3 regions of the Rhizobium sp. R339 genome follow, and region 2 is predicted to be linked to each of the others. Evidence: predicted binding sites of a transcription regulator. Region 2 holds the regulator's gene; each other region holds the start of a gene.
What was found. The regulator LexA, encoded in region 2, represses DNA repair genes until DNA is damaged. The targets are predictions, from matches to a motif close to TGTTCNNNNTGTGTTCNG.

Region 1 (10,600 bases), on a different contig from region 2:
TCCGACCAGGACCAGATGCCGGAGGAAAGCGCCTTGATCAGATCCTCGGGAAGACCCAACGCCTTACCCACGTCGCGAATGGCGCCCTTGGCGCGATAGCGGGTCACGGTGGAGCAGAGGGCCGCCTTGTCATGGCCGTAGGTTTTGTAGATCCACTGGATCACCTCCTCCCGCCGCTCGTGCTCGAAGTCGACGTCGATGTCGGGCGGCTCGTCGCGCTCCTGGCTGACGAAGCGCTCGAAGAGGAGATCATTGGTATCAGGATCGATCGAGGTGATGCCGAGCACATAGCAGACTGCGGAATTCGCGGCCGATCCCCTGCCCTGGCAGAGAATGTCCTGCGATCGGGCATAGCGGACGATCGAGAAGACCGTCAAAAAATAGGGGGCGTATTTCATTGTCTCGATGAGAGCGAGTTCATGGCGGATCGTCTTTTCGACATGCGCCGGCAGGCCTTCGGGATAACGCGTCTTCACGCCTTCCCAGGTGTAGTGCTCCAGCGACTGCTGCGCCGTCATGCCGGGGATCAGCGCTTCCTCGGGATATTGATAGACGAGCTCCTCCAGACTGAACCGGCAGCGCTCGACGATCTCCACCGTGCGTGCCAGCGCCTCCGGGTAGCGGAGAAACAGCCGCGCCATTTCTTCCGGCGGTTTGATGAAGCGGTCGGCATGCCGCTCGCGCTCGAAGCCGACGTCGTCGATGGTGGTGCCAGTGCGAATGCAGGTGACGACATCCTGCAGCTGCCGCCGGCCGGGCTCGTGAAACAGCACGTCATTGGTGACGACCGTCTTCACCCGGTGCTGCGCCGCCAGGTTCGCCAGCTCGTGCAGCCGCAGCTGATCGTTCGGCCGCCGGCGCAGACAGAGCGAGACGTAGGCGCGGTCGCCGAAAATCTTGGCCATCTTCCTGAGCTGCACGGCGCAGGCATCGTCCGGCATATCCGGGACCAGGATGCCAATCAGGCCTTCGGAATAGAGCATCACATCCTCGAGATGCAGGATGCAGTTGGCTTTGCCGCCCCGGCCCTTGCCCAAGGTCAAAAGTCGCGTCAGGCGGGAATAGGCGGCGCGATCGGTGGGATAAACGAGGATCGACGTGCCGTCCTGTAGATCGAGCCGGCAACCGACGACGAGCCGTAGGCCGGTGGCGCGGGAAGCTTCGAGCGCCCGAACAATGCCCGCCAGGCTGTTGCGGTCGACGATACCGAGCGCCTCGATGCCCATGAGCTTGGCGGTGGCAAAGAGTTCCTCCGCCGAGCTTGCGCCGCGAAGGAACGAGAAATGGGTGGTGACCTGCAGTTCGGCGTAGCGCATCAGGCAAACACCCCATGCAGGAACCATTTGCGCGATCCGGTGTCGGCGTCGACGCCATCGCCGGATCGGAAAATCCAGAAGCGCTCGCCGGCATCATCCTCGACGACGAAATAGTCGCGCACAGCAACCCATTCCGAACTGCGCTGCCACCACTCTCCAAATATTCTCTCGGGGCCGTCGGCGCGCTTCACCCGGCGGCGCTTGCCGCGCCAGGTGAACGAGACCGGCGGATGATCGGGCAAGAGCGCAATCACCTCGATCACTTCCGGGTGTGGCAAGAGCCGCGACGGCCTCGGCCAATGGAGCGACCAGGTGGCGCCGACCTCGCCCGCCGTCGGTGCGATCCGTTGAACGCTGCGCTCCGGCACGTCGCTCGCCACCGGTGCGACACGGAAAATCCGCTGGCCGCCGCGGTTTCCCAGCACGTCGATCAGCGGCGTCACATCGGTAATCTGCTCTTCGATCAGGGAGGAAGCCGACTGCGCCTCGACGAGCGGTTCGGCGATGATGGCTGCGAGGCCCAGCTTCTCGATGCCGAAGCCGGGCTCGATCTTCTCGATCCGGTCGCGGAAGAGTTTCGTCAGCCAGCCGATGTCACGAACCGGCTTGGCCGTGCCGGCCCGAAGCGACTGGATTGTGTTGTCGACGCGGTGGACGATCAGATCGGCGCGCCGCACGCCAAGTCCTTTCTTCTCGAGCTCCAGACAGAGCTGCCGCACCAGGCGGCCCACATATTTCTCGATGGTCTCCGCAGCCCCGATCGGTTCGGCAAAGGATTTTTGGACCTCGACGAGATCCGCCGGCCGGATCGGGTCGATGGGCTCGGCGAGCCGGTCGAACATCTGATCGAGGCGGCGGCCGACCTCCGGCCCGAAACGCAGCGTCAGCGGCGCCCGCGGCGTCACTGCCAGATCACCGACGGTAGCGAAGCCGAGGGTTCGGAGGCTCCCGACGATCTCGGCCGGCAGCCGCAGTGAGGATAGTGGCAGACGGTTGACCGCCTTGGCGGTGTCGCCGCGCGGGATGATGACTGTCTCGCGATCCGTCGAACGGGCGAGCGCATGTGCCGCACCCCAGGTGTCGGCGATTGCCGCGCGCGCCACAAGACCCCGGCCGCGGAAGCGGTTGACGAGACCGGAGAGCATCAGGTCCTCGCCCCCCTGCAGATGGTCGGCGCCGTCGGTATCCATGATGATGCCATCAGGGGGATCCATGGCAACAACGGGAGAATATTGCGACAAGACCCAAAGCGTCAGCCGTTCAAGTGTGGCGAAGTCGGCCACTGGGTCGGCATCCACCATCGTCAATCCCTGAACCAGCGCCTGCGCGTTGGCGGCCGGCATACCAACCCGCAAGCCCAGTTTGGCAGCTGCCTGATCGGCCGCCGCCACCCATCGCTTGGACCCGCTCCTGGCGATCACCACTAGCGGCGTGTCAGGATTGAGCGAAGGATCGGCGCGCCTGATCCGGTCGGTCGGCAGCGTCGGAAGAAAGACAGATACGACCCTTGCCATCACATGCTCCGATAATGAATTGTCCTCCCTCGCCTGCCCTGACCCGCATGAGCTCGGCCAGCCACCGCGCCCGCCCGACGCCCGGCACGGGCAGCGGCTCGGACGGCAGCACCGAGATCCGCCAGCGGGTCACAGCTGCCGTCGGCATTCCGAAATCGGAGGCTTCCGTCTGGCGCCGCCATCGGCGGATCACCAGGCCCAATGTGCCGGACTTTTCCGCCGCAAGCTGCAGCCGGCGCGAGGCCGTCATCGGCAGGCGCACCAGCTCGGCGACCACGGCGCCGAGGCCGCCATAGCGCAAAGCCTCTTCGAAGCTTGCGAGCACCGTCTCTTCCTTGTCGCATTCGACGAAGATGACGCGATCGGGGTGAAGTCCGACCTGGGCAAGTGCTGGAAAGAACAGATCGAAGCGGGTGAGGCACCAGACCACCTTGCCGGTGGTGCGGGCCGCGATACCGCCGATGAAGAGCGCCGCGGCCGCGCCGTCGATCGCGCCGTTTCCGCCGCCGGCGACTTCGTGCAGCGCACCAAAGGCAAGGCCGCCACCCGGCAGCTGCGCGTCAATCTCGGCCACCCCGAACGGAAGGACGGATGTTCGTCGCGCTGCAGCCCCTTCGAGATGCTGGATGCGATCTCGAAGATCGGAGATGATCGGATTCGCGCTGATCTGCGCCATTCGGAAGCCTTCGTCAAAATAGGTTTTCATCTCGCCCGAAAGCGGGTATGTTCTCTATTTGTTCCGACGTGGCATGTGAGTCAATGTGCATATGCAAGCGAGTGGTCTCCAGGCTGCAACCGGCCCATTTGCTGCGCCACCGGAAGAACCAGTGAATTCAATCGCCTACCGATGGTCGGCCGACAGGCTCTAAAAATGTCATCGATAAGAAAAAATAGCTGTGAGCCGGCAACACTCCGCGACTTCCGTGGATCGGTCGTCTTTGTCGAGTGCATTGCCTGTGATCGGAACACGGAGCTCGACCGAAAGACCCTGGTCAAGCAGTACGGCGCGAGTTTCACGTTCCAACAGCTTCGCCGGCGGCTGAGCCTCGGCTGCCCTCGTCTGATTTCGGAAGATGGCGTCGACCGCTGCCAGACCCGCTTCCCCTGTCTCACCGAAAATGGCCTTTCAATCAGCAAGGAGGATACCCCATGACGGAAAACGTCGTATCGTTCGAGGAAAAGCGCCTTGAGACGCTGTCTGGTACGATCTTCGGAACGACGGCCGAAGAACGGAATCTGGCAGCAATCCGCTCGAACATCGAGTTTGCCAGAAATGAACTGGCGCTTGTTCAAAGCTATATCGATCTCGCCTATGGCGGAGAAATCGTCTACACGCCGAATGACGGCGCGAGACCACAGGCGGAGGCCCTTGCGCATCTTGGCAGCGTTCTTTCCAATTACGAACAGGCGCTGTTCGATAAGATCGGCAGCCTCGAATACGAGCTGGAAATGCTGGAATTTCCGCCCGATCGAGATGACGAATGAAATGAACGATCCAGCGGGGGAATGTAACGAGGGCTGCATCCGAAGGATTGATGAAGAAATTTTGCGCGTGGCACGCCTGAGCTGATGAATGCCTAGTCAGAACATTCTAACCTCTTGGCAACTGCCATCAGTACACTTCGACGTGAAACGTGCTGGCTTTCTCCCCCGATCCAAGGAGCTAACTTGTTTGTCCGTCCGCAGTTCCCGTACGATGCCAGAAAAAGCCCCGCATTTAGCGGGGATCAGTAGGTGGGGTTGTTTTGTCAAGATAGCGCGCCTAAGAGCGAACGATCATTTCAAGACATTCTTATGAGATGGCAATAAGTAGTATTTTACTCTTTGAGATTATACTACGATCTGTAAAGTAAGGTGTTGTACGTTTTCGAACCAAAGATCGGAAGCCGACTAGAAAGCGAAATATTATCGCCTATTATGCATTTAATGCCGCCCGGCGATTATTTGCTTACCCCAAGCAATGTGTCTCCTGTGCGCTGGGCGGCTACTTGGCCTGGAACCAATGACACATGCTATTGCGACGCCTCGGCGAGCGCGGTCTTCTCCTGATGCCAAGATCAAGCAGTTCCATCCACGTCGCCCTCCTCATCGAGCATGTGGACAGGCAGATAGGTGTTCTTCTCCATCCATTCTCGAAGAATAAACCCGATCGTGTCATTGCGTGTCAGGCCCAGTTCACCCGCTAAATCTCGCAACGCCTCCTCAACGTCTTCTTCCATTGAAACACCGGCAGCATTGCGCAGTCTCAGTGCAGAGCGACGAAGCAGAATTTGCAGCTCAGGGCGCGGAACGTCTGCGATGCGATCAGCGGCAAGCGCATCGGCTTGCTCTGAGGCAGTCAACATCAGAATTTTTGTTCGTGGGCTTTTCGCCCGGATACCGGAAATCGCATCGATGCCTCCTCCGGGCATGAACACATCAAGGAGAATGACATCGGGTTTGTGGGATGCCGCCAGTTTGATCGCTTCACCGGCGCTTGCCCCTTCGCCTACGACGACAAAAACTTCAATTTCAGCCAGACTGCGTCCCACTCCTTCTCGAAAAGAGGGTGGTCGTCCACAACAGCTATCGTGATTTCTGCCAACGTACACTCTCCATCGCTCGAGACTGAAGACCATTAGCCGTCGGGATGAACCCGTTCGTTATGGGCCCAAGGTTTGAACTCAGCTTGGCATCCACAGCGGTCAACCGCATCAGATGACGATGAAATTCAGCTGTCTCATCCTGCTGTTCCACATAGGGAGGGTCATTTCCCTGATCGAACTTCGACCCAGTCGCTGGCGGTGAATCCTCACCGTTGGCTGTTGTAGACTCCATAACGCAGCGTTTGATCGCGCGCAGGACCTTCATGAAGGCAAGCTGGGCAATGAAGCTGGGTTCGTGTCGCGCTATTGAGCAAAGCGTCACAAGTGACAGATATGTGTTTCTGGCTCGGCGGAATTCCCAGAATGCATATTTCTGAGTAGCAAGCATCGCGCTTCGCATGGCGTATCTCGGAAGCTGAGGATTTCCGGCCAACGCGCGCCTGACAACTTCAAGGGCGCTTTGGCCCATCTGGAGGTGATTGGACGACATGTTGCCCGGATACTCCCTGTATCCAACCAGACGCTCGCGGATAGCTTCGATACGACAGCGGGCGGCAAGCTTGAGTTCGAAATCGAGGTCTTCGCACCCGCCAATTCCCAATGCGGCGTATGAGCTATCAAATCCGCCAATCTGGAGAGCAACATCCCTGCGGACAAGGAGGGAGCTCCCGTTGCCAATATATTTGAACGTCAGGTGCCGCGCGTAGATATATCCTCTCGCGACGGCATGGCCGCCCGAGCGAATGATCTCGTCATCATGGTTGATGATATAATGTAGCACATAAACTGCACCCCACTCCGGGGATAGACCACTGAGAGCGTTAACCTGCTTTTCAATTTTTGTTCGATGCCAAAGATCGTCTGCGTCAAGAAATGCCACAAACTGCCCGGCTGCTTCTTGGAGACCAGTGTTCCTCGCTGCGGCAACACCGCGGTTAGAAGTGGACAGCAGACGAATCCGCGAATCTCCAAGCGCTACGCGTTCGACGACCTTGGCTGTATCGTCGGTAGAACCGTCATTGATGACGATAATCTCCAAATTCTGGTAGGTTTGGCGCCCAGCGGATCGAAGTGTGCGTTCGATATAGGGATAAGCATTGAAGGCCGGTATGACGACCGAAACCAACGGCCGAATGGACTGTCGAGCTTCCCTCCGATCCTTGTCTGAAGAGGAAAGCATTTTGGGTCTCGCGTTAATCAAAGAACGATGTATATCAGGCAGTATCTTGTTGATTCACCGAGTGCATTTCCGAGCGCTGAAACCTCAATCCTCCCAGCGGAAGTGCGACGGACGTATACATCGCAAAGCAGACAGTCGCGTTGCACTGTAGCTTTGCTGTAGGCAGCCCAAAACGGACTTTAGTCCGATCAGCCCACATAGCCTTTAGGTGTAAGAACAGGCTAATTGAAGTAATTTTGCAGTAGTGTCACCCTTCTAGGGCCCCGCTCCTTGGTTTGCGGAGCATGTAGTACAGAATGCCCCGCGCACCGCCCCTAGCGGGGCATTTTGTTCGGGCAACTTCCATGGCCGACGGGCGCAAGCTCATGGCTCGCTGGTGCAACGGCCCAAGAGAATGTGGGGCGAAGGGAGGGGTGCGGCACGCAGTCAAAACAGCGAGTAAATTCGGACGCCGATGGCGGACAGGGAGTCTATCGATCCTGGTAGAGTTCACGCTTGCTCATGGCAGGACTCCCCTGGGGTTGTTCCACCCAGAAAACGCTCGCCGCCGCTAAAAGATGCATGGAATCATGGGCTAGACAGGACTCGTCATACGCGCAGCCAATTCGAACTAAGTCATTGAAAAATGATTCGTTTCGACTCGGAACGATTCGCTGCCGAATCACTTGAATCGCTTGAGTTGTGTGCGGAGGGTCCCAAGTCATGGCGGGTCCAAGAGCCAATTGGAAGGGCTACATCAAGTTCGGGGAAGTCTCCTGCCCCGTGGCGCTTTATACAGCGGCCTCCTCGTCGGAGCGCATCGCCTTCAATACCCTCAATCGAAAAACCGGCAATCGGGTCAAGCGTGAGTTCATCGACAGCGAAACCGGTGATCCGGTCGAGCGCGAGGACCAGGTCAAGGGCTATGAAGTCGAGAACGGTCAGTATGTGGTGCTCGAGCCTGAGGAGGTCGCAGCCGCCGTGCCGGACAGCGACAAGACGCTGAAGATCGACGCATTCATTCCGTGCTCGCAGATCGACACCACTTATTTCGACAAGCCTTATTATCTGGCGCCCGACAAGATGGGCACGGATGCCTTCCTGCTGCTGCGTGACGGCATGAAACAGGAGAAGGTCGCCGGCATAGCACGGACGGTGCTTTTCCGCCGATTGCGCACGGTGCTCATTCGGCCGCATGGCAAAGGCCTGATCGCCTCGACGCTGAACTTCGATTATGAGGTCCGCTCGTCGGACACGGCGTTCGAAGAGATGCCGGACCTGAAGATCGAAGGCGAAATGCTCGAGCTCGCCGAACACATCATCGGCACCAAGAAGGGCAGCTTCGACGCCAGCACCTTCGATGACCGATATGAAGCCGCCGTCGCCGAGCTCGTCAAAGCCAAGATCGAGGGCCGTACCCTGCCGAAGAAGAAGGCACCGGTGGCGTCCAAGCCGAGTGAACTGCTTCAGGCCCTGCGCGAGAGCGCCGGTCTCGGCGCGCAGGAGATGAAGCCAAAGCGCACCGCGGCGAATGCCAACCGGACCGGCGGCCGTCCAAAAGCAGCCAAGCCCGCCGCAAAATCCAAGCCGGAGACGGCGCCGACGCGCCGCGCCAGCTGATAGGAGGAAGGCGCCATGGCCCTGCGTCCCTATTGGAGGGGCTATCTCAAACTCTCGCTCGTTACCTGCCCCGTGCAGATGATGCCGGCGACCTCCGAGAGCGAGAAGGTTCGCTTTCACACGCTCAATCGCCAGACCCGGAACCGCGTCGTCAGCCACTATGTCGACTCCGTCACCGGCAAGGCCGTCAGGGAAGAAGACGAGGTCAAAGGCTATCAGCGCGGCGAGAACGAATATGTGATGCTGGAGGAGGACGAGCTCGAGAACGTGGCGCTTGAGAGCACCAAGACGATCGACATTTCCACCTTCACGCCGCGCGACAGCATCGATTGGATCTGGCTCGACACGCCCTATTATCTCTCACCGAACGACCCGGTCGGACAGGAGGCGTTTTCCGTCATTCGCGATGCCATGGAAGCGCAAGATATGGTCGGCATTTCCCGGCTGGTGATTTCGCGCCGCGAGCGCGCCGTCATGCTCGAGCCACGCGGCAAGGGTATCGTCCTCTGGACGCTGCGTTATGGAGATGAGGTCCGCGATGAAGACAGTTATTTCGAGGCGATCGGTGAGGAAACGGCGGACTCGGAGATGATGCCGCTGGTCCGACAGCTGATCAAGAAGCAGACCAATGATTGGGGCCCGAAAATGGTCGCCGATCCGGTCCAGGCGCGCCTGCTCGATATCATCGCAGCCAAGAAAAAGGCCTTGAAGAAGCCTGCCAAAGTCAAGGGCAAACCCGCCGCGCCGGCTCCGGCGAACAACGTGGTCAACATTATGGACGCTTTGAAGAAGTCGGTCGCGGCCGAAAAGCGGGCCGGCAAATGAGCCGCCGCGCCAAACCTCTGCTGCAGGATGATCAGATCGCCAAGTCGAAGCCGGCCCGCCCACGCGATCCGGCGCAACCGCGTCTTCCGTTCGATCCGATGCCCGACCGTGTCGAGCCGTGCCTGGCGCTGCTGAAGAAAGTCCCGCCGAAAGGTCCGGATTGGTTATTCGAGGTGAAATGGGACGGCTATCGCCTGGCCATTCACATCGAGCCCAAACGAGTCAGGATCATCACCCGCGGCGGCCACGATTGGACGCACCGGTTCCCGACGATCGCCGAGGCCGCTAGGGCGCTCGGCGTCGGGACTGCGATCCTTGATGGCGAGGCCGTTGTGCTCGACAAGCAGGGGCGCTCTGACTTTGGTGCGCTGCAGCGATCGCTTGGCGGACGTGGCGGCAAGCGCACGTCGACGGAGTCAGTTTTTCTGGCGTTCGACCTTCTGTATTTCGACGGCCATGATCTGACGAGGACCGAACTCTCGGTGCGCCGGGCCCTGCTGGAGGATTTTCTCGACGGCGCCACCGGCGCAATTCAGCTGTCGGAAGAAGTCTACGGCGATGGTGCAGAGCTTCTGGCGAATGCCTGCTCGATGGGTCTCGAAGGCATCATCGCCAAGCATCAGGATCAGCCCTATCGCTCCGGTCGCACCGGCGACTGGCTGAAGATCAAATGCGTCCAGCGCGAAAGCTTCATGATCGTCGGCTACGAGCGATCGGCATCTGCCCGCAGCGGCTTGGGCAGCCTGCTTCTTGCCGCTCGCAAGGGGCACCAATGGATCGATGTCGGCTCGGTTGGAACCGGGTTCAACGCGAAGGACGCCGAATATCTGCGCAGCACGCTCGACAAACTCCGAATTGCGCGACCGGCGGTCCCGCTCAAGGGCAAGAACCTGATCTTTGCTCAGCCGACATTGATCGCAGAGGTAGAGTTCACCGGATGGACGGAGGACGGCAGCTTGCGTCACCCATCCTACAAGGGCCTGCGCGAGGTCCAGGACAATGCGGCAGTCTTCGACATGAACGCGAAGCAGACCGGCTGAAACGCCAGGGACTTTTGCGGGAGCACGCGTAGCCAGACAATTCGCAGGACCGGAGCGAACGCTGGCAAGCCAAGATAAAATCAGGTTCAAAACAGCCGATGGTATCGCATCGGCAGCGGCTCATTCTCGCCGCTGCCTGCCTCGCAAGCTTGCGCATTTGCATCTGCCTCCAAGCGACCATACGCTCGTGACCGGGCGCCCGAGGTGCTGTCGTAACCGGCTGTATCTCAGTATGGCCGAGGATCCCTGTCCCGCGACATCTGAGAGACAGCAATAACTTGGTCTTCCGGTGCCAGCAGATCGTGTTTTTCGGCGAAGGCAACATACAGACCGCGTGCCGTCTCCGGCTCGATCTCGCCGCGGAGCGCGGCACCGCACGCCTTGAGCGCGATGGAATGCGCGCTATCCCGTAACGACGCCGGCCACTCGGTGAGATGCCGATAGGCGTCCATCACGCTGCGGACCTCAACTGGAAACCCAAGACCAACAAGAACGGAGACAGGCTGTCTGAACATATCGGGCTTCATCATATTCTCCTTCC
Region 2 (10,600 bases):
TTGCCAATTCCGATCATGCAGACGTCATCGTCAGGTCCGTGGCCCCGATCAGCAGGGCGCGGGCGGGCGATGTTTGCTATATTCTGTCGCGCCGCAGCCGCGAGGAATTTGCGACATGCGAGGCCTCGGCGGTGATCTGCGACAAGGCGCTCGTAGATCTCGTCCCTCCGCATCTTCCTGTCATTCTGTCATCCAATCCGCATGCGGCCTTCGCGATGGCCGGCGGTCTGTTCTATCCCGCGGCATTGCGTCCGGTCGTCATTCCGGGTGAAAGTGAGATCGCGCCGAGCGCGGTAATCGATCCAAGCGCCAAGCTTGAAAAGGGTGTGATCGTCGAGCCTTTGGCCGTGATCGGCGCGCATGCCGAAATCGGCGAAGGAACGCGCATCGGCGCCAACAGCGTCATCGGCCCGAACGTCAAGATCGGCCGGGATTGTTCGATCGCGGCCGGCGCGAGCGTTCTCTGTGCGCTGATCGGCAACGGCGTCATCATCCACAATGGTGTCCGCATCGGCCAGGATGGTTTCGGTTATGCGCCGGGCCCGCGCGGCATGATCAAGATCGTCCAGATCGGCCGGGTGATCATCCAGGACAATGTCGAGATCGGCGCCAATACCACCATCGACCGCGGCGCCATGGACGACACGGTGATCGGCGAGGGCACCAAGATCGACAATCAGGTGCAGATCGGCCACAACGTCCAGATGGGGCGCCATTGCGCCATCGTCGCGCAGGTCGGCATCGCCGGTAGCACCAAGATCGGCAACGGCGTGCAGATCGGCGGCCAGGCCGGCATCAAGGGGCATGTGACCATCGGGGACGGCGTGCAGATCGCTGCCAAAAGCGGTATCATGACTGACCTTGCCGCCGGCGGACAATATGGCGGTGTGCCGGCACGTCCGCTAAAAGACTATCTGAGAGAGGCTGCGCAACAGGTGTCGAAGTCCAAGTTGCGCGGAAGGAACCCTGGAGGCAAGCAAGATGACTGAGGAAGCCACGACGACGCTTTCTTCGGCTGATATCACCGAGATCATGAAGCTGCTGCCGCATCGTTACCCGTTTCTCATGGTCGACAAGATCATCGAGATCGACGGCGACAACACGGCGATCGGCATCAAGAACGTCACGGTGAACGAACCGCATTTCACCGGCCATTTTCCGGAAGCGCCGATCATGCCTGGGGTTCTGCTGATCGAGGGCATGGCTCAGACGGCAGGCGCGATCTGCGCCAAGAAGGAAGGTCAGCCTGGCAACCTCGTCTACTTCATGACCATCGAAAATGCGCGCTTCCGCAAGCCCGTCGTGCCCGGCGACCGTGTCGAGTTCCACGTCAAGAAGCACAAGCAGCGCGGCAATATCTGGAAATTCCATTGCGACGCCAAGGTCGACGGCGCGCTCGTTGCCGAAGCCGATATCGGCGCGATGATCGTTCGTAAGGATCAGGCATGAGCAATATCGCCGAAAGCGCCCGTATTCATCCGATGGCCGTCGTCGAAGACGGGGCTGTCATCGGTGAGGGCGTCAAAATCGGTCCTTTCTGCCATGTCGGGCCGCATGTCGTCCTGCATGCGAATGTCGAGCTTCTGACGCATGCGGTCGTCACCGGCCGGACCGTGATCGGCAAGGGTACGCGCATCTTCCCGATGGCCGTCGTCGGCGGCGATCCGCAGAGCGTGCATCATGGCGGCGAGGAGACGACGCTGACGGTCGGCGCCAATTGCACGATCCGTGAAGGCGTGACGATGAACACCGGCACCGCGGATTTTGGCGGCAAGACGACCGTTGGCGACAACAATCTTTTCCTCGCCAATTCCCACGTTGCGCACGACTGCCATGTCGGCAACAACGTGATCATGTCGAACAACGTCATGCTCGCCGGCCATGTGGTCATCGAGGATCGCGTCATCCTGGGCGGCGGCTCGGCGGTTCACCAGTTCACCCGTGTCGGCCGGCAAGCCTTCGTCGGCGGCCTTTCGGCGGTGAGCTACGATGTCATCCCCTATGGTATGCTGAACGGCAATCCCGGCCTGCTGAGCGGTCTCAATGTCGTCGGCATGACGCGGGCCGGCATCGACCGCGCCGTCATCCACAGGGTGCGCCGCGCCTATAAGGCGATCTTCGAAGGAACTGCCTCCGTCCGTGAAAATGCCGCCGCTATCCGCGAGGAATATGCCGATTGCGAGCAGGTGATGCAGATCCTCGATTTCATCGCTGCCGATAGCGATCGCGCCCTGTCCTCGCCGACCCGAGGGCAGAAGGGCTAGCCCGTGGCTTTATCAGGCGACACCGCGGCGGGCCGGCTGGCGATCATCGCCGGCGGCGGCCTTCTGCCTTCCTATGTCGCCGAGGCCGCGCGAGCGGCTGGCGAAAATCCCGTTATCGTCGCGCTGAAGGACGAGAGCGACCGGCGCTGGGAAGGCTATGACCACGCGGTCGTCGGCATCGGCGATTTCGCCGCCCTCGACAGCCTCTTCAACCGCTACGGTGTCAGCCGCGTCGTCATGTCGGGCAGCGTGCGCCGCCGGCCGGAGTGGCGTGAGGTGCGGCCGACCCTGCGCATCCTGATGAAGGTTCCGGCCGCCATCCGTACATTGCTGTCTGGCGGTGATGATACGGTTCTGCAGATGGTGATCCGGCTGATCGAGGGAAACGGCCGGCGCGTCGTCGGCGCCCATGAGATCGCTCCTGATCTTCTTGCCTCCATCGGTCCTCTCGGCGCGGTGGCGCCCGGTGAGGAAGATCGCCGCGATATCGCCCGCGCTGCCGAAGCCGCCGAAACGCTCGGCCGGCTCGATATCGGGCAGGGCGCCGTCAGCATCGGCGGGCGCGTCGTTGCCCTGGAGGGGCTTGAGGGCACGGACGAGATGCTGGAACGTGTCGCGGGTCTCAGAGCCGCCGGGCGCATCTCGCCGCGCCGCCGCGGCGGGCTCGTCAAGCTTTGCAAGCCGCAGCAGGATATTCGCGCCGATCTGCCGGCGATCGGCGTTTCGACGGTCTTGAATGCTGGCAAAGCCGGTCTTGCAGGCATCGCCGTCGAGGCCGGGCGGTCGCTGGTGCTCGATCGCGCCGCCGTCATCAAGGCTGCCGATGAGGCCGGGCTTTTCGTCTGCGGTATCGATCGCGGCCTGCCGGCATGGGGGCTCGAATGAGTGGCGTGCCGCTGAAGATCGCCGTCATCGCCGGCGAGGTCTCGGGTGATCTGCTCGGCGCCGATCTCATCGCCGCGCTCAAGCGCATTCATGCCGGACCGGTGGAGCTCGTCGGCGTCGGCGGCGAGGGGCTGCAGGCCGAAGGCTTGAAATCCCTGTTTGATTTTTCCGAGCTGTCGATCATGGGCATCACCCAGGTGCTGAGCCGGCTGCCGAGGCTGTTCACCCTGATCCGCAGGACGACGGCCGGTATCATCGAGGCTAGGCCGGATATCCTGCTCATTATCGACAGCCCGGATTTCACCCATCGCGTGGCCAAGCGCGTGCGTACCGCGCTGCCCGATCTGCCTGTCGTCAACTATGTCTGTCCAAGCGTCTGGGCCTGGAAGGAATATCGCGCGACGCGCATGCTCGGCTATGTCGATCACGTGCTCGCCGTCCTGCCCTTCGAGCCGGCAGTGATGCGTGCGCTCGGCGGACCGGCAACGACCTATGTCGGGCATCGCCTGACTGCCGAGCCTGCATTGCTGGAGACCCGTCGCCTGCGCGCCGGCAGGCAGCCCGGCAACGGCCCGATCCTTCTTCTTCCCGGCTCGCGTTCCTCCGAGATCAAGAAGCTGCTGCCTTACTTCGAGGCCGCAACGAACGAGCTTGTCGCCCGCAACGGCTCGAAGCGCTTCATTCTGCCCACCGTGCCGCACAGGCAAGCGCTCGTTCGCGAAATGACGGCGGGATGGGCGGTGCAGCCGGAGATCGTCGTCGGCGCGGAAGCGAAATGGAAGGCCTTCGCTGAAGCCGATGCGGCCATGGCGGCGTCCGGAACTGTCATACTCGAACTGGCGCTTGCCAATGTTCCCGTCGTTTCCGCCTATAAGGTCGATTGGATCATGCGCATGCTGACATCGAGTATCAAGACCTGGACCGGCGCCCTGCCGAACCTGATTGCCGATTATGCGGTCGTACCGGAATATCTGAACGATGTCGTTCGCGGCGCAAGCCTCGCACGCTGGATGGAAAGGCTGTCGGCCGACACCTATCAGCTCAAGGCGATGAAGGAAGGCTACGAGCTCATGTGGCAGCGGATGCAGACGGAAAGACCGCCGGGAGAGCACGCGGCGCAGATATTGCTCGACGTTCTCGCCAATAAAAAACCCGGCCATCTCTGACCGGGTTTTCTTTTGTCTTGGTCAGCCTTCAGCGCTTCGAAACCGGGATGTAATCGCGCTTCGGTTCGCCGACATAGAGCTGGCGCGGGCGGCCGATGCGCTGCTCCGGATCCTCGATCATTTCGTTCCACTGCGCGATCCAGCCGACGGTGCGGGCGAGCGCGAAGAGCACGGTGAACATGGTCGTGGGGAAGCCCAGCGCCTTCAGCGTGATGCCGGAGTAGAAGTCGATATTCGGATAGAGCTTCTTCTCGATGAAGTATTCGTCGGTGAGCGCGATGCGCTCCAGCTCCATCGCCACTTCGAGCAGCGGATCGTCCTTGATGCCGAGCTCGCCGAGCACTTCATGCGTCGTCTTCTGCATGATCTTGGCGCGCGGATCGTAGTTCTTATAGACGCGGTGACCGAAGCCCATCAGGCGGAACGGATCGTTCTTGTCTTTGGCGCGGGCAATATATTCAGGAATGTGGTCGACCGTGCCGATCTCCGTCAGCATGTTGAGCGCCGCTTCGTTGGCGCCGCCGTGGGCGGGGCCCCAGAGGCAGGCGATGCCAGCTGCAATGCAGGCGAACGGGTTGGCGCCCGACGAGCCGGCGAGGCGGACGGTCGAGGTCGAAGCGTTCTGCTCGTGATCGGCATGCAGGATGAAGATGCGGTCCATGGCGCGGGAAAGCACCGGATTGACCACATATTCCTCGCAAGGAACGGCAAAGCACATGCGCAGGAAGTTCGACGCATAGTCGAGGTCGTTCTTCGGGTAAACGAAGGGCTGGCCGATATGGTACTTGTAGGCCATGGCGGCCAGCGTCGGCATCTTGGCGATCATGCGCAGGCTGGCGACCATGCGCTGGTGCGGATCGGTGATGTCGGTCGAGTCGTGATAGAAGGCCGACAGCGCGCCGACGCAGCCGCACATGACGGCCATCGGATGCGCATCGCGGCGGAAGCCGGTGAAGAAGCGGCTCATCTGCTCATGCACCATCGTGTGGTGCGTGACGCGATAATCGAAATCCTTCTTCTGAGCGGCGGTCGGCAGTTCGCCGTAAAGCAGGAGATAGCAGACTTCCAGGAAGTCGCCGTGTTCTGCAAGCTGCTCGATCGGATAGCCGCGATGCAGCAGAACGCCCTCATCGCCATCGATGTAGGTGATTTTCGATTCACAGGATGCGGTCGAGGTGAAACCCGGATCGTACGTGAAGGAGGCAGTGTTCTTGTAGAGAGCACCGATATCGATGACGCTCGGGCCGATCGTGCCGCTTTTGACGGCGAGGTCGACTGATTTGTCACCGATTTTTATTGTAGCGCTTTGATCCGTCATACTGATCCTCCGAAATGTCGGTGGCGCCACAAAAGCGCCATAGGGGTTAAGCGTCCTCACCGATAGCTATATGATCGCGAAGCTAATGCCAAGTTACCGTGACGCCATTTTGTGCATTGCGGCATCACCTTTTAGGCACTGCAGCGATGAACTGCGTGCATAGCGGAAGCCGATGATTCGACTGGTCTTTTGGTGCTCGCGATTTTCCCTCATATTTCAATCGATTATCCTTGCGGGATTTGAGAGGACGCTGCATTCTGGCTGCCTTGGCGGGTGATTTTGGGCGACGCATGCAGGGGTTGAAGACAGTCGAATTGCGGCCGGAAGCAGGCGCTCGGCCTGCCGATTCCGCAGGTCTTTCGGCGCTCGTGGTGACGCGGCCGGCAAGAACGCAGGCGGCGGCGCCGTTGCGTCACCGGCTGCCGGCCGCAGCCGCGCGAGCGCTGCGTGCCGGCCTTCGCATGCTGGGCGAGGAGGCTGATCATGGCCGCCTGCTGCTGTTCTCGCCGGTCTTTCTCGGCGCAGGAGCCGCTTTCTGGTTTCTCGCGGCATCGGATTTTCCAGTCGTTGCATTGCTGCTCTGCCTGTTGGCGCTGGCGGTCGCGATCCTCGTGATCGGTAGCAGCAGGGTGGTTTTGCGGGCAATGCTGCTGGCGCTTGCTTTCGTGGTCTGCGGCATGCTGTCAGCGCAGCTGGAGACCTGGCGAGCCTCGACGGTGATCCTCGATTCCGCCGTGACGACGACGGTGACAGGCCGCGTCGAGCGGCGCGAGGGCGACGACCGCGGGCGATGGCGCTACATTCTCGCCGTCACCGCCACCGAGGCGCCGACGCTGAAGCGGCCGCCGGAGCGTGTAACCGCAATCGCCCGCAGCACCGGCGCACCCTTCGAGATCGGCGACATCATTACCGGCAGGGCGCGGCTGACGCCGCCGTCAGGTCCGGCGCTTCCCGAACTCAACGATTTCTCCTTCGGCGCCTATTTTGACGGCATCGGCGCGAACGGTTTCTTCTACGGCGCGCCTGAGAAGGTCGACTTGCAGGCAGGCCCGCAGGCCGCGGCATCAGTGCCCGAGGCGCTGCTCGAATGGCTCTACCGGCTGCGCAGCGGCATCGGCGATCGCATAAGATCGGTGCTGCCCGGCGACACCGGCGCTTTTGCGGCCGCCCTCGTGACGGACGAACGGCGCGCCATTTCGAACGAGACGACGGAGGCGCTGCGCCAGTCTGGCCTTGCCCATATCATCGCCATATCGGGTCTCAATATGGCCTTGTCCGCTGGCATCTTCTTCGTCGGCTTTCGAATGCTGCTCAGCCTCTTTCCCGTCGTCGCCCAGGCCTATCCGACGAAGAAGATCGCCGCCGCCGGCGCGCTCCTTGCCGTCACGGCCTACTTCCTGATCTCCGGTTTCGCCGTCTCGGCCGAGCGCGCTTTCATCATGATGGCCGTGATGCTGATTGCCGTCTTCTTCGACCGGCCGTCGATCAGCCTGCGCAATGTCGCGCTGTCCGCGCTTGTCATTATCGCCATTTCGCCCTCCGAGGTGTTGGGCCCGAGCTTCCAGATGTCCTTTGCTGCGACATTGGCATTGGTTTCCGGGTATCAGATGTGGAAGGACCGGCGCGTCCGGGAAAACGCCTTTCTGAAATTGCCGATCATCAGGCCCATCGTTCCGGTGGCGGGGTTCTTCATCGGCGTCTTCCTGACCTCGCTGATCGGCGGCTTTTCGACCGCGCTGTTTTCGATCGAGCATTTTCATCGCCTGACCGCTTACGGCCTGCCGGCAAATCTCGCGACGATGCCGATCATCTCCTTCATCGTCATGCCGGCCGGGCTGCTGGCGATGCTGCTCATGCCTTTCGGCCTGGATGCCGTGCCCTGGAAGGTGGTTGGATTCGGCCTCGATCTGGTGATCGCGGTCGCAAAGACGGTTTCCGGCTGGGGCGGCGACATCGGGGTCGGACGGTTGCCCGGCTGGTACTTTGCAGTGGCTGTCGCCGGCTTCCTGCTCGTGACCCTGCTACGCACCCGGTTGCGGCATATCGGTGCTGCCGTCATTGCCGGCTCGACGCTTGTTTTGCTGCTTCTGCCGGCTCCTCGCGCCCCGGATCTGGTGATTTCGGAGGATGGCGCTCTGGTCGCGGTCGTGGAGGCGACCGCTATGGCTTCCAATCGCCCGAAGCCTTCGGATTTCATCTTCGATCAGTGGCAGCGAGCATTGGTCCTGCCCACGCATCATCCTCCGAAGATGCTGGAAGGCCCGGCGATTCCGGAAGGAGAAGATCGGCGCCTCAAGCTTTCCGCAGATCAGCAGGAGGAGGTGAGGACCGCGATGCAGGCCGCCGCAACGGGCGGCGAAACAAACCGCTTTTCCTGCGTCAAAAAGGCCTGGTGCATATCGCGGCTTGCCAGTGGAAAGGTCCTGACCGTCATCGACAATGCCGCCTATCTCGGTCCGGCCTGCGATGTGGGCAACATCGTCGTGACGTCGGTGCGGCTGCGCTTCGACCGTTGCCGCTCAGGCGCAATGCTTTTCACCGGAGAGACGCTCCGCAAGAGCGGTTCCGTCGAATTGCGCTTTACGGATGACGGTCCGCAAACCGTCACCGCATTCGGCCTGCTGTCGAGGCCATGGACGCGCCATCGCGCCTATGACTGGCGCACCGGCAATTTCGCCGAATCCGGCGTAATCGATGTCAGTGATAGCGGCGGATGAGACCGACGAGCTTGCCCTGAACCTTGACGCGATCAGGCCCGAAGATACGGGTCTCGTAAGCCGGGTTGGCCGCTTCCAGGGCGATCGATGCGCCCTTGCGGCGGAAACGCTTCAGCGTCGCTTCCTCGTCGTCGACGAGCGCGACGACAATGTCGCCGGGATTGGCGGTGCTGCCGTTGCGAATGATCACGGTGTCGCCGTCGAAGATGCCGGCATCGATCATCGAATCGCCTTTGACCTCGAGCGCATAATGCTCGCCATTGCCGAGCATATCGGCTGGAACGACGATGTCGTGGGTGTTGTTCTGGATCGCCGAGATCGGAACGCCGGCGGCGATGCGGCCCATGACCGGCACCGAAACCGAGTTGCCGTTATCGGCAACGGGCTTTGCTGGAGCGGGCGCGGCCACAGGCTGGGGCTTGCCGAGGCTGCCTTCGATGACGCTCGGCGAAAAGCCGCGCCGGGGCTGGATGCTGGGGCTGTAGGCTTCCGGAAGCTTGATGACCTCAAGGGCGCGAGCGCGATTCGGTAGGCGGCGAATGAAGCCGCGCTCCTCGAGCGCCGTGATCAGCCGGTGAATGCCGGACTTGGAAGCCAGATCCAGGGCATCCTTCATCTCGTCGAAAGACGGCGGAACGCCGGATTCCTTCATGCGCTCATGAATGAAAAGGAGAAGCTCCTGTTGTTTGCGCGTGAGCATCGACGTCAGACCCCGTGATTGAAACAAATCCAGAACAGACACTATATGTTCCATATGTGTTCCGCAAGTAGCTAAATTTCCGTAAAACTTGGCTCCAACTCGTTGAGATTTTTATTTTCATTCGCCGGATCGCCGGGCAGGCCTTGAATTGAGATGAGCACTGGCGCACATCTCTAGCTGTTTCGGGAGGGGATATCATGAACAGGCATTCCGCCAACCCGCATCCGCTGGATCACTTGGTGCTGCCCGTCGTCAATATCGATCTGGCGCGAGAGAGGCTCGGCAAGCTCGGCTTCACCGTCGCCGCCGATGCGCGCCATCCCTTCGGGACGGAGAATGCCTGCGTCTTCTTTGCCGACAAGACCTATCTGGAGCCGCTCGGGGTAGCGAGCGTCGAGGAGAGCGAGGCATCGGCGCGGAAGGGCAATGTGTTTATCGCCCGCAACCAAGCTTTCCGCTTCCGCTGCGGCGATGAGGGGCTTTCGGCGGTGGCTTTCGGCACTGCGGATGCTGGCCGAGATCATCATAACTTCGTTGGCAAGGCATCGAGCGCCGGTGAAATGCTGCAGTTCAGCCGGCCGATGACGATGCCGGATGGATCTGAAAGCATCGCCGGCTTCAAGCTCGCCTTTGCCGCTGACCTGCGCGCACCTGACTTCTTCCTCTTCAGTGTCGAGCGTATCAGTCCGCTCCCGGCAGATCGCGGCGCGCTGGAGGCGCATGCAAATGGCGTCACAGGCATTGCCGAGGTGGCGCTTAGCGCGCCGGACGCTGCGGCATTCGGAACTTTCGTCGGCCTTGCCGCGGGACAATCGGCGATCGAGAAAACCGGCTTCGGCGTGAAGATCGCGGCGTCGAATGCAAAGATCAACCTGATGACGCCGGAAGGGCTGGAAGCTTATTTTGAGATCGCCGTTTCGCACGCCGAACGCGGCCTGCGCGGGCGGGCCGTCCTCTTCAATGTCGCCGATCTTGCCGTGACAGAAGCGCATTTGGCTGCTAACGGGGTGACCTACACGCGCAAGAACAATCGCATTCTGGTGAAGCCCGCGCCCGGGCAGGGCACGCTCTTCGCCTTCGAGGAACCACGATGAGCTCCAATACGAATTCCGAAGTCAAGATCGGCGAAGGCAACGGTCAGGTCACCTTTTCCAATACCGGCCGCCTGTCGCTGATCGCCGGCCCCTGCCAGATGGAAAGCCGCGATCACGCCTTCATGGTGGCCGAGACGCTGAAGGAGCTTTGCGGCAAGCTCGGCATCGGCCTGATTTACAAGAGCTCCTTTGACAAGGCGAACCGCACGTCGCTTTCGGCCGAACGCGGCATCGGGCTGGAAAAGGGCATGGAGGTTTTTGCCGATCTCAAGAAGGAATTCGGGTTTCCCGTTCTGACCGATGTTCACACCGCCGAGCAGTGCACGGAAGTGGCAAAGACCGTCGATGTCCTGCAGATCCCGGCCTTCCTCTGCCGCCAGACCGACCTTCTGATTGCCGCCGCCAAGACCGGCCGCGTCGTCAACGTCAAGAAGGGCCAGTTTCTCGCTCCCTGGG
Region 3 (10,600 bases), on a different contig from region 2:
TTTGCCCGGGAAGATCTCGCGCTTGCCGCGGTGCTGCTCGGCTTTGCCGCGATTCTTGCCGCGCTGCCGGCGGTGCTCGCCTACAGGCAATCGCCGGCGCAGGCACTGAGGGCATAGCCGCAGAGGCGCGTCTCAAGGGCGGCGTATGGCTGGATGTGGATAACACGCTCGCCGTTGTTAGACTAAAGTCATAATCCCAAAGCATCCCTCTTTTTGGTCTGCCGTTTCTGGCACACTCTCGTCAGGCGTGTCGCGGCCGGGGATTTGCTTTTGAGGAGAGAGTGGGTCGCGCGCGTTGCTCATCACTCTGTGGAGGACAGACAATGGCAAATGTCGCAAGCATCGACGGCGCGAAGGCCGGTCCGATGACGGGCGAGGAGAAGAAGGTCATCTTCGCTTCCTCGCTCGGCACCGTTTTCGAATGGTACGATTTCTATCTTTACGGTTCGCTCGCCACCTATATCGGCGCGACCTACTTCACCCAATATCCCGAGGCAACGCGCAACATTTTCACGTTGCTCGCCTTTGCCGCCGGCTTCCTGGTGCGTCCTTTCGGTGCGCTGGTGTTCGGACGTCTCGGCGATCTCGTCGGCCGCAAATACACCTTCCTCGTGACGATCATGATCATGGGTCTGTCGACCTTCCTCGTCGGCATCCTGCCAGGCGCGGCCACGATCGGCATTGCAGCTCCGATCATCCTGATCGGCCTGCGTCTGCTCCAGGGTCTGGCGCTTGGCGGTGAATACGGCGGTGCGGCAACCTATGTCGCCGAACATGCGCCGAACGGGCGCCGCGGCTACTTCACGTCATGGATCCAGACGACGGCGACGCTCGGCCTTTTCCTGTCGCTGATCGTCATCATTGTCGTTCAGTCCATCATGGGCCCGGCTCAATTCGCCGCCTGGGGCTGGCGCATTCCGTTCCTGGTTTCGGTCGTCCTGCTCGGCATTTCCGTCTGGATCCGCCTTAAGATGAACGAATCGCCCGCATTCCAGCGCATGAAGGCGGAAGGCAAGGGCTCCAAGGCGCCGCTGACCGAAGCCTTCGGCCAATGGCGCAACGCCAAGATCGCGATCATCGCGCTTCTCGGCGCCACGATGGGCCAGGCGGTCGTTTGGTACGGCGGCCAGTTCTATGCGCTGTTCTTCCTGCAGAACGTGCTGAAGGTGGATCTGCAATCGGCCAACATCATGGTCGCCATCGCGCTCCTGCTCGCAACGCCCTTCTTCGTCATCTTCGGCTCTCTCTCCGACAAGATCGGCCGCAAGCCGATCATCATGGCCGGCCTTCTCATCGCCGCGGTGACCTATAATCCGCTGTTCAAGGCGATGACCTGGGCGGCAAACCCGGCTCTTGCCGAAGCGCAGGCTTCGATCCGCGCGACGGTCACGGCCGATCCCGCGGACTGCAAGTTCCAGTTCAACCCGACTGGCACGGCGAAATTCACCAGCTCCTGCGACGTGGCGACGGCGTTCCTGACGAAGAACTCGGTGCCTTATGACGTCGTGGCCGGCCCTGCCGGACAGCCGGCGACCGTGAAGATCGGCAACGCGACAGTGACGAGCTTCGACGCCGCTGCCGCCGGCGACAAGGCCAAGGGCATGGCTGCCGCCTTCGAAAAGAGCGTCAACATCGCACTTCACGATGCGGGCTATCCGCTGAAGCGCGGCGTCGCCAAGGTGCCGGATGCCAAGCTCGATGCCTTCATCGCCGCCAATCCGGAACTGGCGCTCAATGCCGAAACCATCCGCGCCGGCGAGAAGGAAACCATGCCGGCAGCCAAGTTGGTCGAAGGCAAGCTGCTGACGGCGGATGAGGCCAATGGCGTTACGGACATGGCGGTCTACAACATCGCCAACGGCGGCACTTTCGCCATGACCGCCGATCCCGCCCGCGTCAACTGGGTCGGCACGATCGCCATCCTGTTCGTCCTCGTCCTCTATGTGACGATGGTCTACGGCCCGATTGCGGCCCTTCTGGTCGAGCTCTTCCCGACCCGCATCCGCTATACCGGCATGTCGCTGCCCTATCACATCGGCAACGGCTGGTTCGGCGGCCTGCTGCCGGCAACGGCCTTCGCGATGAGCGCAGCGGCGGGCGATATCTACTACGGTCTCTGGTATCCGATCGTCTTTGCGGCGATCACGTTGGTGATCGGCCTGATCTTCCTGCCGGAAACAAAGAACAGGGACATCCACGCAATGGATTGATGACGCGCTCGCGTCTCAGAAGCTTAAGAAACCGGCCCGGCGCTCACAAGGCGCCGGGCTTTTCCATGTCAGGGAAAAGGCGCTTGGCGAGCGGCCAGCCGTCCGGCGCCAGTTTGAAAAGTAAGCCGCAGCGGGCAAAGACGATCGCCGTCAGCAGCGAGAACCAGCCGCCGAAGGCAAGGCCGGCGATGACATCGCTCGGATAATGGGCGCCGACCATGACACGCGTCATGCCGAGCCAGATGGCGCAGGCGATGAAGGCAACGCGGTAGCGCGGAAACAGAAGCGCACAGGCGGCGAAGAAGGCGCCGACCGTGGTGGAGTGACCGGAGGGAAAGCTTTCGAAAGCGGAACGGCCTGAAAAGGGTGTGAAAGAAAACATGCCGTAGTCGTGGAAGTGATCGGGGCGAGCCCTTCCGATCGCCCGCTTCAGGAGATTGGCGAGAAGCCCGGAGAAAACGACCGTAGTGAAGAGATAGGCGCCGATCCAACTGACATAGAGTGCCTGCGCCCTGGAGCGCGCCGTCTTCAATAGCTTGTAGCCCGCCCTGCCCTGAAAGAAGAGCAGGATGCTGGTCAGGATCAGCCAGGCGGAGTCGCCGAAGCCGGTCAGAAGCTCGCCAAGCTGCTTCACCGGCGCTGGAGGCTCGCTGGCGCCGATCGGCGCATCGAAGAGCAGCATGGAAAGCATTACGGCATTGATCGTGATGAAGAGGCAGGCCTGCCAGCGCAAAGGCGGCATGGCCGCGCCGCTCCGGCGCCAGCGCCTGTCCAGGGAAGCCCAAAAAGCCCGCATTCCGTCGTCCGTTCGATTGGCCTTCGAGCGCCTGCGCATCCGACAGGCGTTCTCACTTTTGAATTGGCGCACAAGCCGGAAGTCGCTTCCGGCCGCCGAATGCGCCCGTTAAGTCGGCGCAAAAATACACGAGATTATGGCCGAGGATAGTCCGTTTCGGATAAATCGGCCAAGCTGACGGCTTGTCTGTTCCGATAAAAAGCCCTCCGCATGGGTGATGCGAAGGGCTGGAGCTGTTTCACGTGAAATATATCAGGCGGAAAGCGCCTTAAACTCGGCGAGGATCGCATCGCCCATCTCGACGGTGCCGACCTGCCTTGCGCCATCGGCCATGATATCGCCGGTGCGGATGCCCTTGTCGAGCACGTTGGCGATCGCCCTCTCCAGGTCGTCGGCTTCCTTCACCATGTTGAAGGAGTAACGCAGGCACATGGCGAAGGAGGCGATCATGGCGATCGGATTGGCAACGCCCTTGCCGGCGATATCGGGGGCGGAGCCGTGCACCGGCTCGTAGAGCGCCTTGCGCTTGCCGGTCTTGCCGTCGGGCGCGCCGAGTGAAGCCGAGGGCAGCATGCCGAGCGAGCCGGTCAGCATGGCGGCGACGTCGGAGAGCATGTCGCCGAAGAGATTGTCTGTGACGATGACGTCGAACTGCTTGGGCTGGCGCACGAGCTGCATGCCGCCGGCATCGGCGAGCATATGTTCGAGCTGGACGTCGGAATATTTCGCCTTGTGCGTCTCGGTCACCACCTGGTTCCAGAGCACGCCCGACTTCATGACGTTGCGCTTTTCCATGGAGCAGACGCGGTTCTGGCGCGTGCGAGCCATTTCGAAGGCGACGCCGGCAATGCGTTCGATCTCGTAAGTGTCGTAGACCTGGGTGTCGATGCCGCGCTTCTGGCCGTTGCCGAGATCGATGATCTCCTTCGGCTCGCCGAAATAGACGCCGCCCGTCAGCTCGCGGATGATCAGGATGTCAAGACCTTCGACCAGCTCCGGCTTCAGCGAGGAGGCCGCGGCAAGAGCCGGATAGCAGATGGCGGGACGCAGATTGGCGAAAAGCTGCAGATCCTTGCGCAGGCGAAGCAAGCCGGCTTCCGGACGGACTTCGTAAGGCACGCTATCCCATTTCGGGCCGCCGACGGCGCCGAAGAGAACGGCATCGGCGGCGAGCGCCTTCTGCATGTCGGCTTCCGAGATCGCCGCGCCATGGGCATCATAGGCGGAGCCGCCGACAAGGCCCTCGTCGGTAACGAAACCGGCATTCATCGCCTCGTTCATATAGGCGATGATCTTGCGGACCTCGCCCATGGCCTCGGGACCGATGCCGTCGCCCGGCAGCAGGAAAAGATTGCGCGCTGTCATGAAACCCTCCTGGAAAAACAAGTTGCGGCTTCTTAGACCCCGGAAATGGGCATTTCAAGCGACAGAAGGGATGAATCGGTACGCTTCGCTGCCGGTTGCTCCTCTACCCGCAATCGGATTAGAACGGGCGTTCTATCTTTTACGACCGCGGATGTTTGCTATGGCTTCAGCTCCTCTCCATCTCGATACGCCGCTGGTTCGCACGGCTCCCGGCTACAGCGCCAGCGGCAAGCCGCTCTGGCTGAAGCTCGACGCGCTGCAGCCTTCCGGCAGCTTCAAGCTGCGCGGCGTCGGCCGGCTTTGCCAGCACGCGGTGGAAAATGGCGCGCGCGAGATCTTCTGCGCCTCCGGCGGCAATGCCGGCATAGCCGCGGCCTATGCCGGCCGGGCGCTCGGCGTGCCTGTGACGATCGTCGTGCCGGAGACGACGGCGGGCGATGTCCGGCAGACGATTGCCGCGACAGGCGCCAATGTTCTCGTTCACGGCTCGGTTTTCGATGAAGCCAATGCCCATGCGGTCGCCCTCGCCGAGAGCCGCGAGGCGACCTATGTGCACCCTTTCGACCATCCGCTTCTGTGGGATGGCCATGCCACGCTGGTCGACGAGGTGGTGGCGAAGGGCGCGGCATTCGATTGCGTCGTCACCAGCGTCGGCGGCGGCGGGCTGCTTGCCGGCATCGTCGAGGGGCTGAAGCGGAACGGGCTTTCAGACGTCCCGGTCATTGCCGTCGAGACCGAAGGGGCGGCCTCGCTCCATGAAAGCCTCAAGGCAAATGAGCGTATTATGCTCCCAGCCATTACCTCGATCGCCAATTCGCTCGGCGCACGGCAGGTGGCGCAGCATGTCTTCGACCTGCCGAAACAGCACCCGATCGAAAGCGTTCTCGTCAGCGATGCCGATGCCGTTGCCGCCTGCCTGAAATTTGCCGATGCACACCGCATTCTGGTCGAGCCTGCCTGCGGGGCGGCGCTTGCCGTTGCCGATGTGCATGCCGGGCTGCTGGCGCGCTTCGACAATCCGCTCATCGAAGTCTGCGGCGGCATCGGCGTGTCGCTGGAAAAGCTGAGGCTCTGGAAAGAGAAGTTTCTCTGATCTGTTATCAAAGAAAAAGCCGGGCGAAGGCCCGGCTTGATCGATCGTCATTCGTTCGGGCTCAGGCAGCCCAAGGATGCACAGAGGCGTTCTTCTTTTCGAATTCGTCGATCGCCTTGCCCTTTTCCATGGTCAGGCCGATATCGTCGAGGCCGTTCAGCAGGCAGTGGCGCTTGAACGCATCGAGATCGAACTTGATCGAGCCGCCATCGGGACCGGTGATTTCGAGGTTCTCCAGGTCAATCGTCAGAATGGCGTTGGAGCCGCGCGAGGCGTCGTCCATCAGCTTGTCGAGATCTTCCTGGCTGACCTTGATCGGCAGGATGCCGTTCTTGAAGCAGTTATTGTAGAAAATGTCGGCGAAGCTGGTGGAGATCACGCAGCGGATGCCGAAATCGAGCAGCGCCCAGGGCGCGTGTTCGCGCGAGGAGCCGCAGCCGAAATTGTCGCCGGCAACCAGGATCTTGGCATCGCGATAGGCCGGCTTGTTCAGCACGAAATCAGCGTTTTCGGATCCATCTTCATTGTAACGGGCTTCGGCGAAAAGGCCGGTGCCGAGGCCGGTGCGCTTGATGGTCTTCAGATAGTCCTTCGGAATGATCATGTCGGTGTCGATGTTGACGACCGGCAGGGGCGCCGCAACGCCCGTGAGCTTCACGAATTTATCCATGACCCATGCTCCATTTCAGCAAATGTACTTTCCTGAATGTGCATCTAGTCCAGTTTTTCGCCGAAATGAAGGAGAATCTTTCTAAAGTGGCGGCCACGCGACGTTTCGCGCGGCCGCAAGAGTGCCTGGGTTCTTACTTGGTCGGGGCGTTCAGGCCCCAGAGAACGCCGAAAGGATCGCGAAGCTGGCCGTAGCGGTCGCCCCAGAACATCAGTTCGATCGGCATGACGACCTCGGCGCCGGCGGCAACCGCGCGCTCCCACCAGAAATCGATATCGTCGATAACAAGCTGGATGGCGAAGCCTTCATGGCCTTTGAAGGGATGGCCGTATTCCGGATAGGCATCCGCCAGCATGAGGGAGCTGCCGTTGATATAGAGATGCACATGCATCGTCCGGCCGCTCTCGTCGACCGGCACCCTGTGCGCTTCTTCAGCGCCGAAAGCCTTCTTGTAGAATTCCGCGGCCTTCACCGCGCCTTCGACCGTCAGATAGGGCAGCAAGCCATTCTTGACCGGCGGCATTTTAACCGGATTGTTTTCCGTCGTCGTATCCATGCTCGTCCTCCATCGTTTTCAAGCGCCGGCGGAATGCCTGGCTGCTTCAAGGACGTAGCATGGAAGCATGATCCGACAATGTCGGTCAGTTTTTATGCAAAGCGGCTTAGAGATCGATGATTGTGCCGCGGCCGTCGTTCCAGATGCGCATCTCAGGCTTACGGTTGTTCGCCTTGGCACGGACCGGAGCGGGCTTCATCTTCATCGAAAGCGCGCGGCCGACCATGAGCACGGTCAAAATGCCGCCGACGGCGAGCGTCACCGAGAAGGTGAGAAGCAGCATGGCCACGACAACCGTGGCGCCGGCAAGCATGATGAAGATGGAGCGTATGTTCTGCATGGGTTCGAGACCTTTCTTCGGAAAGGAATGTGGTCCTTCTTTTTCCTCTCTGCAAGGCAAGCATGGCTTTTTGTTGTCTTGCCGGGCTTTGCGAAGCTTGGCACTAATATTCCATGAGCCGAACCGTATCTCTCCGTTCCTTCAATCTGCGCCGCTCGGTGCTGAGCGTACCCGCCATCAATCTGCGCGCGCTTGAGAAGGCCCATTCCCTTGATTGCGATGCCGTTATTCTCGATCTGGAGGATTCCGTCGCACCGGAGAAGAAGGCGGAGGCGCGGGAAAATCTGAGACGGTTTTTTGCCTGGCCGCCGCTTGAGGGCAAGGAAAGGATCGTCCGCATCAATTCTTTGTCATCCGAGTTCGGAGAGGCGGATCTCGACCTGGTCAAGGATGTTTTGCCCGATGCCGTTCTCTTGCCGAAGGTGGACGAGCCCCAGGATGTCATGGCAGCCGGCGATCTTCTCGTGGAAGCGGATGCGCCGGAGGAGTTGCGGATCTGGGCGATGATCGAAACGCCGCGCGGCGTGCTGAATGTCGGGGCGATCGCCGAAGCCGGCCGCACGCCGGGATCGCGGCTCGATTGCCTCGTCGTCGGCCTCAACGACCTGCGCAAGGAAACGGGCGTGCTGCCGCAGCCGGGGCGGAACTATCTCGTGCCCTGGCTGATGCAGGTGATCCTGGCGGTCAAGGCTTACGGGCTCGATGCGCTCGACAGCGTCTTCAACGATTTTAAGGATAGCGAAGGCTTCGATGCCGAATGCGGGCAGGGCCGCGCCATGGGTTTTGCCGGCAAGATGCTGATCCATCCCTCGCAGATTGCGGCCGCCAACCGGCATTTCGGACCGAGCGCGGAGGAGATAAGGGAAGCCGAAGCGATCATATCAGCCTTTGCCGACCCTGAGGCCGAGGGCCTCAACGTCATCAATGCGGGCGGGCGGATGATCGAGCGGCTGCACCTTGTCCAGGCCGAAGCTCTGGTCCATAAAGCTCGCCTGATTTCTGCAAGAAAGCCCGCCTGATGAAACTCTATCGCTTCCTGACCGGCCCCGACGACGCTTCCTTCTGCCATAAGGTGACTGCCGCCCTCAATAAGGGCTGGTCGCTGGAGGGCTCGCCGACCTATGCCTTCAACGCCGCGACCGGTGCGATGCAGTGCGGCCAGGCCGTCGTCAAGAATGTCGAGGGCAAGGATTACGATCCTGAGATGAAGCTCTCGGAGCAATAAGACTTCGTGCCGGGATTGAGCGCCTAACGCTCGGCGGCTTCCTCGGCGCTTGCCTCGATCCGCTCCATATCCTCGTCGCTCAGCCCGAAATGGTGGCCGATCTCGTGGATCAAGACATGAGTGATGATATCGCCGAGCGTTTCGTCGTTTTCCGCCCAATAATCGAGGATGGGACGCCGGTAGAGGCGGATGCGGTTCGGCATCTCGCCGGTTTCCACCGTGAAGCGTTCGGAAATGCCTCTGCCCTCGAAAAGACCGAGTAGGTCGAAAGGGGTTTCCAGCGCCATGTCCTCGAAAACGTCGTCATCGGGGAAGTCCTCGATCTCGATCGTGAGGTTGGTGGTCAGCTGGCGGAATTCGTTCGGCAAGTGGCTATAGGCCTCCATGGCCAGCGACTCGAAAGTGCTGATCGTCGGCGCATGGCGGTCCCGCCAATCATCGCTCAGGTCTATGCGGGCCATGAATGTTCCTTCCTTTGCGGGCCCATATAGAACCTTTATCGCGGTTTTTCGAGTGTGGAATCAAAGGCAGGAATAAATTCATAGAAAATGGTTGTTGACTCTTCTCCGGCTCTCTGGAATCCATAAGAACATAACAGGAACACGACGGACGGAGTGAACGCCATGGCGCAGAACGCCCTGGCGCGCGAGCGGCTTTTTGCGCTCCGCGAAACCATCGCTAAGCTGGAAGGAAAGCCTGCGCCGACGCTTGCGGCGGCGGAGCGGGAAGCCTTGGCAGAGGGACGCAAGACGCGCCAGGAGCGCATTCTGCCATCCCTGCCGTTCGGAGTGGAGCTTCTCGATCGGGCGCTGGAGGGCGGCCTATCCCTCGATGCGATTACCGAATTCCGTTCCGCGCTGTCTCGCGATGCCGGCGCGGCAAGCGGACTGGCGATGGCTGTTGCCGCGCGGCTGCAGAAACAGGAATCAGATGCCGGCAGGCTTATGCCGCTGCTCTGGATCGGCGATGCAGTCGGTACGCTGGAGGCCGGCCGTCCCTATGCTCCCGGGCTTCGGGATTTCGGGTTGAGCCCTGAGCGATTTCTCCATGCCGCGCCACGCAAGCTGGACGAAGCGCTCTGGCTGGCGGAGGCGGCGGTGGAAAGCGCTGCATTCTCGGCCGTCATCCTCGAAGTGCGGGGCAATCCTGCGCATTTCGGGCTGACCGAAAGCCGCAGGCTCAGCCTCAGGGCGCATGCTGCCCGCCGTCCGCTCTTTCTCGTGCGGCAGGCAGGGGCGGAGGAGGCCAGCAGTGCCGCCTTCCGCCTGCATGTCGAACCGGGACTGTCTGGTCTGCGGCCATTGCCCGACGGATCGAAGCTTACCGGCAGCATCGGCAATCCGATTTTCCGTCTCACGCTGGAGAAGAGCCGCAATCCGGCCCCGCTCTCCTTTCTCCTGGAGTGGAACCCCCATGAACGCGAATTTTTCCCTGTCACCGAACCAAACCTCATTCGCCCTCCAGGCGAACAGTCAGCGCATTCTGGCGCTCAGCTTCCCGCATCTGGCAACAGACCGCATCGCCCGCAGACGATGGGGACTCTCGTGGCGTTCGAAAGGGCGTCCTGAAGCGGCACCGATCGTCTGTTCCGGCAAGCTCAACAATGCGATGCGGCTGACGGCGCTGGACGAATTGGCCGAGCGGCTGGGGCTGAAAAAGGATCAGGGCGTTGCCGAGGCACGCGCCATGTATCCGACGCTCGAGGTGGTGGAAGAAGATCCGGCCGCCGACCGACGGCTGCTGGAGGCAATTGCCGACTGGTGCGATCGTTATACGCCTTTGGTGGCATACGACGGCAAGGACGGCCTGTTTCTCGACATTACCGGCTGCACGCATCTTTTCGGCGGAGAGAAGGCGCTTCTCAAGGACGTTCTGTCGCGGCTCTTTCATATGGGGATCGATGCGCGCGGCGCGATCTCATCGTCGCCGGGCCTTTCCTGGGCCGTGTCGCGTTTCGGGCAAAGCGGTGTGATCGGGGAGGAGGAGAGGGAGCATGTGCTGATGTCTTTACCGATCGCAGCCTTGCGGCTGCAAGGGCAAACCGTCGATGGGCTGAAGAAGCTCGGTCTGAAATATATCGGCGACGTCATCAATGCGCCGCGGGCGCCGCTGACCCGCCGGTTCGGGCCGGAATTGCTTCTGCGTCTCGACCAGGCGCTAGGGCATGAAGAAGAACCTGTTTCGCCCCGTCGCCCCGTCGCCAGTCTTTCGGCAGAAAGCCGCCTGATCGAGCCCATCGGAACGGAGGAACAGATCCTTGCCGTCACCAGGCAGGTCGCCGTGTCGCTGCAGCCGTCGCTGGAGGCACGAGGCGCCGGCGGGCGGGTGTTCGAATTGGTTCTATT

Region 1: ATY76_RS18330 (ImuA family protein) is a predicted target of LexA. The motif match lies at 3,555-3,572, and genes of this name have one in related genera.
Region 3: ATY76_RS25190 (metallopeptidase family protein) is a predicted target of LexA. The motif match lies at 8,841-8,858, and genes of this name have one in related genera.

Annotation. Positions count from the first base shown of each region.
Region 1 covers NZ_LOKV01000014.1:582-11,181, reverse strand. Annotated here, with positions in the region: gene ATY76_RS18340 (error-prone DNA polymerase) at 1-1,316, opposite strand, end outside; gene ATY76_RS18335 (DNA polymerase Y family protein) at 1,316-2,830, opposite strand; gene ATY76_RS18330 (ImuA family protein) at 2,751-3,506, opposite strand; gene ATY76_RS18320 (hypothetical protein) at 3,980-4,315, shown strand; gene ATY76_RS18315 (CopG family transcriptional regulator) at 4,888-5,172, opposite strand; partial or broken gene ATY76_RS34265 (hypothetical protein) at 5,206-5,448, opposite strand; gene ATY76_RS18310 (glycosyltransferase family A protein) at 5,396-6,595, opposite strand; gene ATY76_RS18305 (Ku protein) at 7,298-8,194, shown strand; gene ATY76_RS18300 (Ku protein) at 8,210-9,019, shown strand; gene ligD (non-homologous end-joining DNA ligase) at 9,016-10,059, shown strand; gene ATY76_RS18290 (DUF982 domain-containing protein) at 10,287-10,586, opposite strand; gene ATY76_RS18285 (hypothetical protein) at 10,586-10,600, opposite strand, start outside.
Region 2 covers NZ_LOKV01000003.1:154,191-164,790, reverse strand. Annotated here, with positions in the region: gene lpxD (UDP-3-O-(3-hydroxymyristoyl)glucosamine N-acyltransferase) at 1-989, shown strand, start outside; gene fabZ (3-hydroxyacyl-ACP dehydratase FabZ) at 982-1,449, shown strand; gene lpxA (acyl-ACP--UDP-N-acetylglucosamine O-acyltransferase) at 1,446-2,264, shown strand; gene ATY76_RS07445 (LpxI family protein) at 2,268-3,149, shown strand; gene lpxB (lipid-A-disaccharide synthase) at 3,146-4,315, shown strand; gene gltA (citrate synthase) at 4,344-5,633, opposite strand; gene ATY76_RS07430 (ComEC/Rec2 family competence protein) at 5,924-8,350, shown strand; gene lexA (transcriptional repressor LexA) at 8,331-9,050, opposite strand; gene ATY76_RS07420 (VOC family protein) at 9,248-10,144, shown strand; gene kdsA (3-deoxy-8-phosphooctulonate synthase) at 10,141-10,600, shown strand, end outside.
Region 3 covers NZ_LOKV01000025.1:24,662-35,261, forward strand. Annotated here, with positions in the region: gene ATY76_RS25140 (ABC transporter permease) at 1-117, shown strand, start outside; gene ATY76_RS25145 (MFS transporter) at 324-2,210, shown strand; gene lpxE (lipid A 1-phosphatase LpxE) at 2,254-3,006, opposite strand; gene leuB (3-isopropylmalate dehydrogenase) at 3,259-4,371, opposite strand; gene ATY76_RS25160 (pyridoxal-phosphate dependent enzyme) at 4,532-5,464, shown strand; gene leuD (3-isopropylmalate dehydratase small subunit) at 5,526-6,134, opposite strand; gene ATY76_RS25170 (VOC family protein) at 6,268-6,690, opposite strand; gene ATY76_RS25175 (hypothetical protein) at 6,797-7,030, opposite strand; gene ATY76_RS25180 (CoA ester lyase) at 7,144-8,049, shown strand; gene ATY76_RS25185 (DUF1737 domain-containing protein) at 8,049-8,255, shown strand; gene ATY76_RS25190 (metallopeptidase family protein) at 8,279-8,716, opposite strand; gene ATY76_RS34305 (hypothetical protein) at 8,879-9,823, shown strand; gene ATY76_RS25195 (DNA polymerase Y family protein) at 9,834-10,600, shown strand, end outside.